Regions from separate parts of the Catenibacterium faecis genome, predicted to be linked through region 1. Evidence: riboswitches for the same ligand, from Rfam matches in the RefSeq annotation. Region 1 holds a riboswitch; the other holds the start of a gene.

Region 1 (8,279 bases):
AGGAAAGGACCTCTTGTACATAATAAATCAAATGTCTGATTCCAATAGAATAAATGATACCCACTAGAACGGTAACCATGACTCGCATAAAACTTAGTACGTCTTAAACGCTGTTCATAGTTATCTGCTTGATCATCTAAAGGTTCCATATCCAATACTATCTGTCTTTGATAGAGATCATCCATCAACTTTAAAGTACGTCCTCCATACCCATGAGAACGAAGTGATGAACAGATTGCGAGATAGAATAAATAAACACATGTATCAGATGTCATTGTCATAAAGAATCCAACAAATATATCGCCATCATAGACACCATAAAGATCTGATATACCAGTTTGAGATAAATCAATCATTCTTTCAATAGAAACACGTTCTTCTTTAGGAAATGCTTCATTATTAAGATCTTCTAATTCCTTAAAATTCTCTGTAATTCTTTTAGCCGTTAACGCCATAGATTATCCTCCATTAATATGATTATTCTATGCTGTTTTCTTCTTTTTTTCAAATGATTACGTTATAATGATTAGAAAAGAAAGGATGTATCTATGCTTACATATAGTTTTGATGAAAATAATCATAAATCTCTCTACCAGCAATTATATACATTTATTAAGAACGATATTCTAGAGGGACATCTGACAGCAGATGAGAAGTTACCTTCTAAGCGTACATTTGCGAAAAATCTAGGTATTAGTATTATTACAATAGAGAATGCCTATGCGCAGTTAATGGCTGAAGGATATATTTATTCTTTACCTAAGAAAGGCTTTTATGTATCTCCGATTAATAATAAGACACCACTTATTCCTGCCAAGATGATTCATAAACCTTCTATTAAGAAAGAATCCTATTGGTGTGATTTCTCTTCTAATCAGACACCAGCCCATTTGTTTCCTTTCACAACCTGGTCAAAACTTATGAAGGACGTATTAAATGAACACCAATCAGAACTAATGATTAATCCTCCAGTAGGTGGTATTTATGAATTAAGAGAAGCGATTTCTCATCATTTAAAAGAATTCAGAAATATGGATGTTGAACCAGAAAGAATCATTATCGGTGCGGGTACTGAATATTTATATGGATTACTCGTACAATTATTAGGTTTAGATCTTGTCTATGCCGTAGAGAATCCTGGTTATAATAAAATATTAGATGTTTATTCTAGTTTGGGAGCAAAATGTGTTCCTATAGATATGGATGAGCAGGGAATACTAGTCAACCAATTAGAAGATTTAGATGTAGATATTGCACATATCTCTCCTTCTCATCATTTCCCAACTGGTATTATTATGCCTGTATCTCGACGTTATGAATTACTTGGATGGGCAAATAAGAAGGAACATCGCTATATTATAGAAGATGATTATGACAGTGAATTACGTTTAAGTGGACAGCCTATTCCTGCCCTGCAGAGTATTGATTTAAGTGAAAAGGTCATTTATATGAATACCTTTACTAAGACTCTTGCCTCTACAATTCGTATTAGTTATATGGTGCTTCCTCATCATTTATTAGAACTCTATAATAAGAAGCTCTCTTTTTATGCCTGTACAGTCTCTAACTTCGAACAATATACTCTTGCATCATTTATTAATGAACATTATTTTGATAAGCATATTACTAAATTACGTAACCATTATCATAATAAGCGTGATGCGATTGTAAAAATGTTAGAAGAAAGTAGTTTAAAGGATATGATTACTATTTCTAAGGAAGATGCTGGTCTTCATTTCCTTATCACAATTCATACACATATGTCTGATGAAACACTTATCAATAAATTAAAAGAAGAAGGAATCCATCTAAGAGCTATTTCTCATTACTATCTTAAGAATATACCTCATACATCACATACCTTCATTATGAACTACTCTTCTATCGATTTAGATAAGTTACCACAGGCTATAGAAATATTAGAAAAAATACTTTATTGACATATTTTCTAAAATATATTAAAGTAAGTCATGCAAAAAAAGAATATTGATTTAGGGTATTATTGGAAACGCACAAGCATGGCTTGATAACGAACAACACTTATATTAAGTGTTGTTTTTTTTGTGTAATTTCAAGAAAGGAGCATTTTATAATGCCTAAAACATTTAAACAAAATTTATTATTTACAGCCATGATGTCATTCTTAATGGTGTATGTCATGATTCTCTTCAACATCTCATTAAATATCGGAGGAATGACAAACAAGGTCTTTTTGCTTGCCTTCCACGAAATGATTATCATGTGGCCTGTCGCTTTCTTTTTAGAACTACTTGTTGTAGATTCTTTAGCACATAAGCTTGCTTTCCGTTTTGTACAGCCTACAGATCGTCCTATTGTGATTACTCTTGCAATTTCATGTATGATTGTTTGTATCATGTGTCCATGCATGAGTTTAATCGCAACTGTATTATTCAAGAACATCGATGTTTCAGTCTGGTTCCAGACAACATTCATGAACTTCCCTGTCGCATTATTATTCCAGATTTTCTATTGTGGTCCTCTGATCCGTTTCTTATTTGGAAAAATCGTACATGAATAAGGTCAGTTTTAAAACTGACCTTATTTTTTTAGTTGATAACTGAGTATTTATATAATGTCAGAATGTATGTATAGTGTTATTCATCAAAGGGGGAGTTTTATATGAAAGAAAATAAAACATTAAAAATTGCAGTAACAGGATTGATGGCGGCTTTAGCTTATATCGCCTTCACATTCCTACAGATTAAGATTCCAACACCAGGAGGAACTACTTCATTCCATTTAGGAAATACATTCTGTGTATTGGCTGCTTTATTATTAGGTGGTGTTCCTGGTGGAGTTGCAGGCGCAGTTGGTATGGGTATTGGTGATTTACTTGATCCTACTTATGTAGTAGTTGCACCAAAGACATTTATCTTAAAGTTTTGTATTGGGGTTATTACAGGTCTAGTTGCACATAGAGTATTCAAGATCCAAAAACTAGAAGGTAAGCAGTTAGTGATTGGTGTAGTCGCTTCTACATTTGCAGGTTTATTATTTAATGTGATTGCTGAACCACTATTCTCTTATTTCTATACTTCAGTATTACTTGGTGCACCTTCTCAAGCTGCTTTAGCTCTTGCATCTTGGAATGCAGTGACTACTATTACTAATGCAGTCATTGCGATTGTGATTTCCTCAGCACTTTATTTAGCTTTAGCACCTACATTTAAAAAGAGTGGTTTATTAGATAAATTACATACAGTTAAAAAAGACTAATTAAAAAGGACTTCTATGAGTCCTTATTTTAGTTTAAGACCATCTTTAAAAGCACGGCCAACAACCTTTCCTAAACCTACATATTGATTATTAAAGGGATCAAACGTGATAGGTTTTACTTTAGATACATCGACTCTTCCTGTTTCATCTAAGACACGTTCATCTACAGATACATTGACAATTTCACCTTTCATGATTTCTGTATCTAAATCATAGTCCTTGAGACGACATTCTAGACATATAGGTAATTCATTGATAATAGGTGCATGTACTTTACTAGATGGCGTATAAGTAAAACCTGCTTTTTCTAGTTTATTGGGTTCCTTATGCCCTGATACAACACCCACATAATCACACGCTACTACATGATCTTCATCTGCAATACTGACAGTAAAAGCCTGTGTTTTTAAGATATTCTTGACTGTTTTATGTCCACTAGAAAGACTCAATGAAATTTCCATTGTATCGCTAATGCCACCCCATGCTGCATTCATTAAATCAGGATGATCATTCTTATCAAAACTCCCAATCATATAGACAGGCTGTGGATAAGTAAGTGCACGTGCACCAAAATCTTTTCTCATTTCTTTTGTCTCCTTTTTAATATTTTCATAGCAGTTTGATAAAGTGCATCATCAGAAAGATTATTGATTCTTTCCGCTTTTATATAAGTAGGATAATCATCAATATCAGGATCATCACCACATATATCAATACCAATTACTTCACAGTTTTTTAGGAAGTGCGCTAATACATCCTCTAACATCCCCAGTGACATATCTCCTTGATTCCAGTTTGTCATGGCATATCTTTCATCTAAGACATCCTTATCTATAGAAATATAAACAGGATATTTCGTTTCAAGAGGAATAGTAGCACCTTGATCAAGTTCTTCTATGCTGAAACTTAATACTTTATTCCGTTCCACTGATTTTAAATCATGTTTACTTGGTCCTATTAAGTATAATCGATGAAGAAAAGGATTTTGTAAAGCTTTTTTAGCCCAGTTTCCACAGCTAAGCATATCTCCTACAATAGAAGATTGCATGTCTGTATGATGATCAATCAAAACAAGATCAAAAGGTTCATAAATAAAATCAGTCATCAATTTAGTGATGTAATGATAATCGCCTGAATCAATAAAATGAATACCAGAAATACCATTCTTGCTTATCATCTCTTTTAATTGTTTTTCTGCATGTTGATCACAGAATAAGCGTGTTCCTTCAATGTCACTACAATCATAATAAGTTAACTGTGGATAATCCCCTTTATAGGAATGAGTAAAATCAAATACATAGTTACGCATCTTTATCACCTGTTGATAATTATAGTCTTTATTTAGCACTTGTCAAATCCGACTGCTAAAAAAGAGATAGCCGCAGCTATCTCTTGAGTATTATAATTCTTCACCGTTTGTTTCAATAACGTGTTTATACCAGTAAAATGATTTCTTCTTACTTCTAGAGAAGTCCCCTTCATGGTTATTATTATAGTTAACATAGATGAAACCATAACGTTTATCATATTCACCAGTAGAAGCAGATACGATATCAAATGGAGACCACATAGTATAACCTAAAAGATCAACACCATCATAAGTGACTGCATCTCTCATTGCTTCAATATGTGCCTTTAAGTAATCAATACGATACTGGTCATCTACAGTACCATCTTCTTCTTTCTTATCATAAGCACCAAAACCGTTTTCTACAATCATCATTGGAAGTTCATAACGATCATAGAACCAGTTTAAGCACCAGCGTAATCCTAATGGGTCAATCTGCCATCCCCAGTCAGAAGCCTTCAAGTATTCATTTCTTACAAAGTCTTCATTAAAGTAATCAAATGTCTTTTCATTACGTCCCTGATACTTAGTTGCGAATGACATGTAATAAGAGAATCCAATGTAATCTACTTTACCTTCACTTAAGATTTTCTTATCCTCTTCAGTAATGAAATCGTATCCTTTTCTTTCAAACTTCTTTAAGATATAGTTTGGATAATGTCCTCTTGCATGTACATCAGTAAACCAATATTTCTGATGCATAGCACCTAAGGCATTCATCATATCTTCTGGTTTTGGAGAAGCTGGATAAACACCATTCATACCAATCATACAACCAACCTTTAAGTCAGGATTGATTTCATGAGCTGCCTTAACTGCAAGTGCTGAAGCGACTAATTCATGATGTGCTGATAAATACATTAAATATTCAGCATCATCACCTTCTTTTAATAATACAGCACCTTCCTGGATTAAGTTATGCTGAGTCGGATCAGCCTGGTTATTGATTTCATTGAATGTCATCCAGTATTTTACTTTATGCTGATATCTTTCAAAACATACCTTTGCGAACTTCACAAACATATCAATGGCTTTACGATTTCTAAATCCTCCATATTCTTTTGCGAGTGCCCAAGGTAATTCAAAATGTGATAATGTGATGACTGGTTCAATACCATATTTTAATAATTCATCAAATACATCATCATAGAACTTTAAACCTTCTTCATTAGGTGTTTCTTCATCTCCTCTTGGGAAGATTCTTGTCCAGGCAATAGAAGTTCTAAATGCCTTGAATCCCATTTCAGCAAGTAATGCGATATCTTCCTTATAATGATGATAGAAGTCTACACCTACATGGTTTGGATAATCTTCTCCAGGAAGAACACCATCTGTTAAACGTCTAGGTGCTCCTGTTACGTTATCTCCCGCTGTTTCTACATCTGTACAGCTGATTCCTTTTCCGCCTTCCTGCCAGGCACCTTCACACTGATGAGCAGCCACTGCGCCACCCCATAAAAAGTCGTCTCTAAACATTGTCTTATCTCCTTTTCTCTTTCTAATAATTATAAATAGAAATGAAAGTGATTTCTATAATTTTCAGAAATAGAAACCAAACTCTCGTAAATATGTTTCATCTTTACATTATTAGTTCACCAATCCAATAAATAAGTGATATTTTGTTGACAAGATGTCATAAAATAACATGAAATACTTCTAACAAAAAAACTCTATAAACCTATTAACAAGATTCATAGAGCTGATGATATCACTAATCCAGCTGACAACTTTGTTAGTGATATACACATTACTTAAGAAGTTAGGACTCTTCTAAAAAGTCCTCCCTCAATGAAAATCATATAATAAATAGAACCAAAAAGAAAGCATAAACATCTATTTATCACTTTCTTCCTCCATAATATAATATAATTTATCACCTAATTCTTCAGTTGCATATCCTAACTCATTTGGTTCACCATTCTTATAAAATCCATATTCGAGATTCTTATCTAATACATAATTACGTATCTGGTTAAGTTCTGCTTCTTCCAACTCTCTATCTGCGTTAATATATTCAATCACTTTCTCTTTAGAATATCCATCTTCTGGATTCAAATCTTTCATCAACAATAGTTTATTCAATAATTTGAGATCATCTTCTGGTAATTTATACATTGTTTCCTCCATATACCTACTTTTCTCGTTATTATTTTATCATAGTTTATAATTATGAGAATGTTTTCGTTATTACGCTATTCGTTTAAAATTTCACAATAATTTTGTAACATTTTTTTAATGAAAGCGTTGCATTTTATTTATATAAGATGTAATATACCACTATCAACCAAATAAAAAAAGGGGAGCTGCCGCGACGGCTGAGAAGAAATACGATCGGATTTCGACCCATAAAACCTGATACGGATAATGCCGGCGTAGGAATTTTGTTTTTTTAGGTATACATGCTCAGGTATACCTTTTTTTATTGTTTAAAGGAGGAAGTATATGAGTTACACAACACAAATGGATGCTGCAAGACAGGGAATCATTACACCTGAAATGGAAATTGTAGCCGCAAAAGAATCTATGGATGTAGAAGTATTACGTGAACATATTGCGAAAGGACATGCTATTATTCCATGTAATAAGAATCATACTTCTATTGATCCAAGTGGTATTGGTTCAATGTTGAAGACTAAGATCAATGTCAACTTAGGTATTTCTAGAGATTGTAAGGACATGGATGTAGAAATTGAAAAAGTGAATAATGCAGTCAAGATGGGTGCTGAATCCATCATGGATTTAAGTTCTTATGGTGATACACGTACTTTTAGAAAGAGATTAACTAAAGAATGTCCTGCTATTATTGGTACAGTCCCTATTTATGATGCTGTAGTTTATTATCATAAGGCTTTAAAAGATATTACTGCAAAAGAATGGTTAGATATTGTAAGAATGCATGCTGAAGATGGTGTGGATTTCATGACTATTCATTGTGGTATTAATAGAGCTATGTATGAACGTTTTAAGAATAATAAGCGTTTAATGAATATTGTTTCTCGTGGTGGTTCTATCATGTTTGCCTGGATGGCTATGACTGGAGAAGAAAATCCATTCTATGAACATTATGATGAAGTCTTAGATATCTGCCGTGAATATGATATTACTATGAGTTTAGGTGATGCATGTCGTGCTGGATGTTTAGCTGATGCAACTGATGTGGCTCAGATTGGTGAGTTAGTGACTTTAGGAGAATTAACACAGCGTGCATGGGATAAAGATGTACAGGTGATGATTGAAGGTCCTGGTCATATGCCTTTAAATCAGATTGCCGCTAATATGGAAATCCAGAAGACAATCTGTAAAGGTGCACCTTTCTACGTATTAGGCCCTCTAGTAACTGATATTGCCCCTGGTTATGATCATATTACTGCTGCCATCGGTGGTGCTATTGCAGCCACTTATGGTGCATCATTCTTATGTTATGTCACTCCTGCAGAACATCTTCGTCTGCCTAATCTAGATGATGTTAAAGAAGGTATTATTGCATCCAAGATTGCAGCACATGCGGCAGATATTGCGAAAGGCATTCCTGGTGCTATGGATTTAGATAATAAGATGGCCTGTGCGAGAAAGAAGCTGGATTGGGAAGAAACATTCAAGTATTCTATTGATCCAGAAAAAGCAAGACGTTATCGTGCTGAAGCAGCACCTGAAAAAGAAGATACATGTTCTATGTGTGGTAACTTCTGTGCCG
Region 2 (8,279 bases), on a different contig from region 1:
CCTTGTTGTCAAACTTCACATCAGCTTTTAATAGATGATCAATAGCTTCTGTATAAGTCATACGTGCAAAGTGAGAATCTCTAACCTTTGTGATACGGTTGATACAATCATGGTCAACCATCTGTTCAAAGAATTTCATTTCTTCTGGAGCATTATCTAAGCAGTACTGAATACAATATTTAACCATTTCTTCAATTAAACACATATCATCTTCAAGATCCGCAAATGCGATTTCTGGTTCTACCATCCAGAATTCACTGGCGTGTCTTGATGTATTTGAGTTTTCAGCTCTGAATGCAGGACCAAAAGTATATACATCTCTAAATGCCATAGCGAATGCTTCTACATGTAACTGTCCTGTTACTGTTAAGTATGCTTCTTTTTCAAAGAAATCCTTAGAGAAATCAGTATCATCAATAGTTGTGACTCTAAACATTTCTCCAGCACCTTCACCATCATTAGATGTAATGATTGGTGTATGTACATATACGAATCCCTGATCCTGGAAGAACTCATGAATAGCCATAGATAATACAGATCTTAATCTGAAGATAGCATAGAATGAGTTTGCTCTTGGTCTTAAATGAGGGATTTCTCTCATAAATTCAAAAGAATGTCTCTTCTTCTGTAATGGATAATCACTATCACAGTCACCTTCAAGAATAATTTCAGTGGCTTCTACTTCAAATGGCTGTTTTGCATCAGGTGTTAATTTTAATTTACCTAATACATGAATAGCTGAACCAGTTGAGATATGTGAAACTTCATCAAAGTTCTTTAATTTTTCTTTTAAGTAAACAACCTGGCAGTTTCTAAAATAAGAACCATCATTTAATGCGATGAATCCTAGTTTACCACTATCTCTATTTGTTCTTACCCATCCTTCTAATTCTACATACTCTACGTTATCTGTTTCTACAGCGTTATCTGCACGACAGATTTCATAAAGTTCTCTTACTGTCATAAATTCAAACATCCTTCTTACTCCTTTGTATTTGATTTCATTTTTAATTCTAATTCTTGTATTGCGACAACAACATCCACATTCTGTACTTCTACTCCCTGAGGTACAATGAAATGAGAGTGGGTGAAGTCTACAATGCCTTTAATCCCTAATGCTACTAAGCGGTCCACCATTTCCTGTACATTATCAGAAATTGCGAGAATCGCAATCTTACAGTCCTTAGGGAATGTTTTTTCCAAATCATCACTCTTATGAATCTTGACACCAAAACGTTCACCTTCAATATTAGCATCTTTATCATAAGCACAGACAATCTGTCCCACTGTATATTTCCAGCGGTTATATTTCAAAATAGCTGATCCTAAGTTACCTACACCAATGAGAATAATAGGTTCATCAAGTCCTAAACCTAAGAAATCACTGAGTGTTTCAATCATCTCTTTTGTATCATAACCATAGCCTCTTTTACCAAGTGTATTCTTCTGAGGCAAAAAGCCAAAATCACGACGAATAGTCGTATCCTGGATATGAGTAACTTCTGCAAGTTCACTCGATAAGAAGTTTTCCTTACCTTCATGTCCCATAACTCTTAAAGCCTTCAAATAAACAGGAAAACGTGTCATCGTCGCACGTGAAATTTTCTGTTTCTTTTCATTACTCATAGTTATCTCCTACACTTTCTGCCTCTAAGTCATAATCCGGCTTAACAGATAAGTCCAAAGGGGCAAACATATTATATTTATACATAATACTTGCAGCAGACGCAATCATTGCTGCATTATCTGTACAATACTTCAATGGTGGAAAAATAACAGGAATATCACTTGTACTCATTTTTTCTCTGAGACCTTTGTTCGCACTTACACCACCTGCTACAATAATCTGTTTTACACCAAGATCATGAGCAGCTGCTAAAGCTTTAGAAGCAATCGTATCCATAGCCACATCCTGGAATGAGCAGGCTAAGTCATTGCCATTGATTTCCTCTCCTCTTTGGTCTGCATTATGCTTTAAGTTGATGACAGCGCTCTTTAAGCCACTGAAGCTGAAGTTATAGCTTCCATCATCAAGTGGTTTAGGAAGTGTATAGCTATGAGTTCCCTCATGTGCCATTTTATCTAATACAGGTCCTCCAGGATATGGAAGATGTAAAACACGTCCTACCTTATCATAGGCTTCTCCAATCGCATCATCAAATGTTGTACCAATGACCTCAAAAGAGAATTCCTTTTTCATATAAACAAGTTCTGTATGTCCTCCTGAAACAACTAATGCCATTGCAGGATATTCAATATCATTTACTAGTTCATTGGCATAAATATGCCCCGCAATATGATGTACACCAATCAAAGGCTTATTTAAGTAAATAGCCAATGTCTTGGCTTCCTGCATTCCAACATGCAAAGAACCTACAAGTCCTGGTCCTTTAGTGACTGCAATTGCATCAATCTCCTCAATAGAAATATCTGCCTGACTAAGTGCTTCCTTTAAAACAGTGCTGACACATTCAACATGTTTACGACTGGCAATTTCTGGAACAACACCACCATATTGTTTATGGATATCAATCTGTGATGCAACAACATGACTTAATAACTCTTTTCCATCCTTAAGGATTGCAACACTCATTTCATCACAACTTGATTCAATAGCTAGAATAACAGCCATTATTTTTCCTCCTTTCTTACCATGAGATAGGCATCCTCATGGTCTGCATAATAATCTTTACGTATAGCACATATCTCATAGCCATACTTCTTATATAAACGAATCGCACGTTCATTTGATACACGTACTTCCAAACTATAATTCATACATCCTTTATTATGTCCTTCTTTTAATCCATAATCCATCAATAACTTAGAAAGACCTTTTCCCTGATAATTTGGATCAATACCAATTGTAGTCAGTTCACAGTTTTCATAAGCATACCAGAATCCTGCATAACCAACAATTTTGTCATCTACAAGAACATAATAATGAGCATAATCATTTGTCTTTAATTCATGAAGAAAATCTTCTTTAGACCAGGCAGGGGAAAACAATAACCCTTCTAGTCTTTCAATCTCATCAAGATCTTCTTCCTGCATTTTTCTTAATAACATGCTTTTTTAGCCTCAACATCTTTAATATAAGTTGGTACTAATAGATCAACATTCTTGATTGGATCAGCCATCTGAGCTAATGCATAAATATTAGCACAAAGATCACATTCTTTTTCATTTAATCCAAGACAGCCTACTTCACCTACAAGTTCAAAGTCTTCATATTCAGCACGTAATTGTGCAAAGTCTTCTAAAGTCATGACCTGTTCCTTAATTAAAGGAAGACCATTTTCATAAACACCAACAAAGACCTTATGTCCTCTTGCATCAATAACACTTAATGCCTGATTCATACCTGCATAAGCGGCTAAAGAGCTAACAGATTTAATCTTTACATCAGATACTGCAGCAAGTGTCTTGGCAATTGTCATAGCCACTCTGACACCTGTGTAAGAGCCAGGTCCTGATGTGATAATCATTTCATTGACATCCTTTAATGCAATATGATGACGATCAAGCACTTCCTTTAATGTAGGAATTGCTTTTTCTGATTGTCTTCTAGAACCTTTTTCCTGGAAGGCTTCTAGACACACATTATCCTGATATAAGCCTACAGCTAAATAACTATTTGATGTATCCATCACTAAACTAATCATGCGTAACCTCCCTCACATAGTTCTCATATTTTTCACCGATAGGATGAAGTTTTAAAGAACGTGTTTCATCTTCATTCTTTATTATTTCTATTTCTAATCTTTCTTCTGGAATAATGTCTTCAATAAACTGTGGCCATTCAATCACACATAAGCCATCATCTTCAAACATCTCTTCAAAGCCCAGATCATCATCTGCCCCTTCTAGGCGATATGCATCAAAATGATAGAGGGTCATACGTCCAGAATAAACCTTCACAATAGTAAAAGTTGGAGAATTGATGATCTTCTTGATTTCAAGTCCCTGTCCTATTCCTTTTGTGAATGTAGTCTTACCAGCCCCTAAATCACCTGTTAACGTGATAATAGAATGGGGAAAGATTGTTTCTCCAATACGTTTACCAAAAGCAATCATTTCAGCTTCATTTTTTAAGTTTATCATTTTTAGTTCCTCTATTTTTCATCATCTGCTGATACTTATTATACCACTCCTGGGCAAATCCTGCACGAAAAGGGCCAGATGCATTCATCGTCATCACAATCAAACGATTGAGCTGTTCATGGAATATCTCATCTAATTCATCTGAATATTGATATTTAATACGATGAGCCGCATATTCACCTTCATCTAATACCTTATATCGATAGCCAGGCCATACCTTTAAATCTAAATCATAATCAATATATTTAAGTGCTTCTCCATCATATAATATAGGAGAGGCAATATTACAATAATAATAGATACCATCACTTCTAATCATACAAATGACATTATACCATCTATCCTTAGGAAAATAACAGATAGCTGGTTCTTTAGTGACCCAGGAACGACCATCTGATTCTGTAACTAATGTATTATTATTTATACCGATAAAATGGCGATCTGTTTCTTCTAATATCTTACAGCGTGACCACGTACGATGTGGTTTACCGTCATGTTTATAGCAATGGATGAGCACATCCTGCCCCACTAATGAATTCTTCATAATCAAACCTCTTTCAACCTATCGAATATCATAGCAAAAAACAGGTGAAATGTACATAAACCTCACCTGTTTTTTCCTAAATAAAGCCTTTTTAAGTGATCGTTTTGTGTTAAAAGTAAAAAAACAGTGGTTTCCCACTGTTAAATAGCCTTAAATGCTTTCTGAAGTTTTGGATAAATAAGTGCAAACACTACATAAGTTAAAATAAGTGTACCTACATTATAACCAATATTATATAAGAATGAATAAACCCAAGGATTCATGTTCTTAGGTGCATAGCTTGCAAATAATACAGCACCAGATAATAAATGTGAAATAAACTTAAGAATCATTCCTACAAAAATACCTGTGTAAACTTCAGTCTTACCTAATTTAAAATTAGGAATAAAGCCTGCAATACCAAGTGCTGATAATGGTACAAGATAGTCTAATACAACAGACCAAGGTCCATAATATGAAGCAAGACCTAATACAAACTGCATAGCAGTGGCACCAACACCGACAATAATTCCATACTGTGCACCCATCAAATAACTTGCAAGTACGATTGGCAATAAACTTAAAGTAATAGAACCACCTTCTGGCTGTCCTGGAACCACCTTAAATAGTACTTCTAGAACTAACTGCATAGCGATAAATAATGCAACATAAGCAATTGCTTTAGTGGATAATGTCTTCTTATTCATTTATAAATCTCCCCTTTCCAATGACTAAGATGACGCAAAGAAGTCACTAAAAAAGTACGGCCTCTCTACGCTGGTATTACCCAGATCAGATGCTAAGGGACAAGGCTTTCACCTATCTCAGCAATAAATGCGCCCCTGGCAGTAATGATTATATTACAGAACATTCTTTTTGTCACGTAATCTAAATTTGTAGTAGAAATGTTAGGGGTTTCTGTTTATAATAGGGGTGTTTAGGAGGATATAAGCATGTCAAAAGTTTTAGCAGTTAACTGTGGAAGTTCTTCATTGAAGTTCCAGTTATTTGAAATGGATACTGAAAGTGTTATCACTTCTGGTATTATTGAAAGAATCGGTATGGAAGATTCAATCTTCACTATCAAGTATAATGGTACTAAAGATAAGAAGGTCTTTGCAGTTCCTACTCACAAGGAAGCAGTACAAGTATTACTTGATACATTAATTGAAAAGAAGATTGTTGAACATTTAGATGAAATCAAGGGTATTGGTCATCGTGTTGTACAAGGTGGTCCTTATTTTGATGGGTCTTGTGTTGTAGATGATGATGTGATCGCTAAGATTGATGAATTATCACCACTTGCACCACTTCATAACCCTGCACATATTATTGGTATCAAAGCATTCAAGGAAGCTATTCCTACTGCAGGTGCTGTTGTAGTATTTGATACAGCATTCCATCACTCTATTAAACCTGAAAACGCCGTTTACCCAATTCCATATAAGTTCTATGAAGAAAACAAGATTAGAAAATATGGTGCACATGGTACTTCTCATTACTATGTATCAAAGCGTACTCAGGAATTATTAGGCAACCCTGAACATGCTAATATTATTGTATGTCATTTAGGTGCAGGTGCTTCACTTTGTGCTGTAAAGGATGGTAAATCTATTGATACTTCTATGGGTCTTACACCTCTTGCTGGTGTCATGATGGCAACTCGTTCTGGTGATATTGATGCATCTGTTGTAGACCACTTAATTGAAAATCTTGGATATGATATGAAGACTGTATTCAAGATGTTAAATAAGGAATCTGGTTTATTAGGTGTATCTGGAGTGTCTGGTGATATGAGAGATATCATTGATGCAAAAGATGCTGGTAACCAAAGAGCCGAATTAGCTTTTAACATGTTTAGAAAACGTGTTGCTGATTATATTGGTTCTTATTTTGTAGAACTTGGACATGTTGATGCAATTTCATTTACAGCTGGTATTGGTGAAAACAGCTTTATCGCAAGAGAAGCAATTATTGATCTAATAAAAGAAGCATTAGGCATCGTATTAGATGATAAGGCTAATGTAGAAGGTCATGGTGAAAGATTAATTTCTGCACCTGAATCTAAGATCAAGGTATTCGTAATACCAACTGATGAAGAATTAGTGATTGCAAGAGATACAAAAGAATTATTAAACTTATAAGATAAGTGAGCATCGCTTTAAGGCGATGCTCATTTTTTGTTATAAAAATGTGGTATCGTTAAACGTTTTTTTACAGAATCTAAAAAAGCCAGTACTGGATATCAAAAATCCCACACTGACGTAATTATTTTTCTAATTATAGAATACCTGATTGTCAACTCTAGAAATGCTGATTTATATTTTCATTTTCATTCTTTTTGTGAAATTCTTTCAAATCTAATTCACGTTTCAATTCTTCCTCTGACGGCAGATAGGTGAAATATTTCGATGCAAATATCTGGTGATTATCTTCAGGAAGTGTATATTTTACAATAGAATCTCCCTTATCTGCACAAAGTACAATCCCTATAGGCTGCGTATCACTTTTATTCATCATTTCACGAGTATAATAATTCACATACATCTGCATTTGTCCTAAATCCTGATGAGTCAGTTTTCCCATTTTCAAGTCAACAAGAACAAAGCATTTCAAAATATAATTGTAAAATACAAGATCAATAAAAAAATCTTGTCCATCCAATGTAAATCTCTTTTGGCGTGCTACAAAGGAAAATCCTCTTCCAAGTTCCAAAAGGAAATGTTGAAGATGATCAATCAATGCCTTTTCCAAATCTCCTTCATACACATGAGTGTCCGGCTGAATTTGCAGGAATTCCATGACATAAGGATCTTTCACTATTTTCTCATATTCTGGTTTTGGCTCCGTTGTCTGAATTTCTTTTGCAACTGCAGTCTTATCCTGGCTTGCTAAAACACGCTGATAATACAACGTGTTAATCTGTCGTTCTAGCTGACGAACACTCCATGCTGCTTTTGCACATTCCTCCATATAAAACGTTCGTACCTGTTCATCATTTATACGCATCAAGACACGATAATGTGACCAGCTCAATTCAGGACACAGTGTGTCTCGAATTGGAAAAGTGCAATAAAACTGCCTCATCTTACGAAGATTTGATTTATCAAAACCTTTTCCAAACTCTGCTGTCAGCTGCTTTGAAAGATATTCCAATAATCTCTTTCCATATTCTGCACGATCATTTTCTCCACATGCTTTAAAAATCTGTTCTCCAATTTCCCAATAAGTTGTTACCATAGCAGAATTTACGGCTGTGCTCAAACGATGCTGTGCAGATACAATAGAATTACGAATGGAATGATAAGTCTGTTCTGCATTTTGATTTTTTTGTAAATCATAATCCATGCTCTTACTCCCCCCCCTCTGTATATTTAGGAAAAGAAGCTTCCTATATATCTTATACCCTCACTATTCCAAAATTTCTCAAACAAATTCTGCCGTTTCTTTAGATGAATATCTTTTTACAATCATAGAACAACCAATTGTTAATTCTACAAATGTGAATTTGAGCAAAAGAAAAGGAACTTCAATGTCTAAAATGGACCCTGTAAAAAGGACACGATAAAAAAAGGATATTTATTTCGTTAAAATGGCCCCTGTAAAAAGGACACGATAAAAAAGGATATTTATTTCGTGACCCTGTTTTACA

What was found. A riboswitch is a leader RNA that binds a small molecule or an ion and turns the genes downstream of it on or off. The one in region 1 is predicted to bind thiamine pyrophosphate.
Region 2: it holds a riboswitch for thiamine pyrophosphate, as region 1 does, so the genes downstream of both, H8909_RS08040 (energy-coupled thiamine transporter ThiT) here and thiC (phosphomethylpyrimidine synthase ThiC) in region 1, are expected to answer to the same signal.

Annotation. Positions count from the first base shown of each region.
Region 1 covers NZ_JACRWG010000038.1:16,780-25,058, forward strand. The annotation lists gene H8909_RS08935 (GNAT family N-acetyltransferase) at 1-455, opposite strand, end outside; gene pdxR (MocR-like pyridoxine biosynthesis transcription factor PdxR) at 549-1,940, shown strand; gene H8909_RS08945 (DUF2798 domain-containing protein) at 2,093-2,539, shown strand; gene H8909_RS08950 (ECF transporter S component) at 2,641-3,237, shown strand; gene H8909_RS08955 (flavin reductase family protein) at 3,261-3,821, opposite strand; gene H8909_RS08960 (arginase family protein) at 3,818-4,546, opposite strand; gene H8909_RS08965 (6-phospho-beta-glucosidase) at 4,637-6,061, opposite strand; gene H8909_RS08970 (hypothetical protein) at 6,419-6,700, opposite strand; TPP riboswitch at 6,872-6,981, shown strand; gene thiC (phosphomethylpyrimidine synthase ThiC) at 7,028-8,279, shown strand, end outside.
Region 2 covers NZ_JACRWG010000031.1:22,094-30,372, forward strand. The annotation lists gene asnS (asparagine--tRNA ligase) at 1-976, opposite strand, end outside; gene H8909_RS08010 (redox-sensing transcriptional repressor Rex) at 982-1,626, opposite strand; gene tsaD (tRNA (adenosine(37)-N6)-threonylcarbamoyltransferase complex transferase subunit TsaD) at 1,619-2,632, opposite strand; gene rimI (ribosomal protein S18-alanine N-acetyltransferase) at 2,632-3,069, opposite strand; gene tsaB (tRNA (adenosine(37)-N6)-threonylcarbamoyltransferase complex dimerization subunit type 1 TsaB) at 3,060-3,665, opposite strand; gene tsaE (tRNA (adenosine(37)-N6)-threonylcarbamoyltransferase complex ATPase subunit type 1 TsaE) at 3,658-4,104, opposite strand; gene H8909_RS08035 (DUF402 domain-containing protein) at 4,085-4,648, opposite strand; gene H8909_RS08040 (energy-coupled thiamine transporter ThiT) at 4,789-5,334, opposite strand; TPP riboswitch at 5,380-5,481, opposite strand; gene H8909_RS08045 (acetate/propionate family kinase) at 5,581-6,771, shown strand; gene H8909_RS08050 (PDDEXK nuclease domain-containing protein) at 6,932-7,975, opposite strand.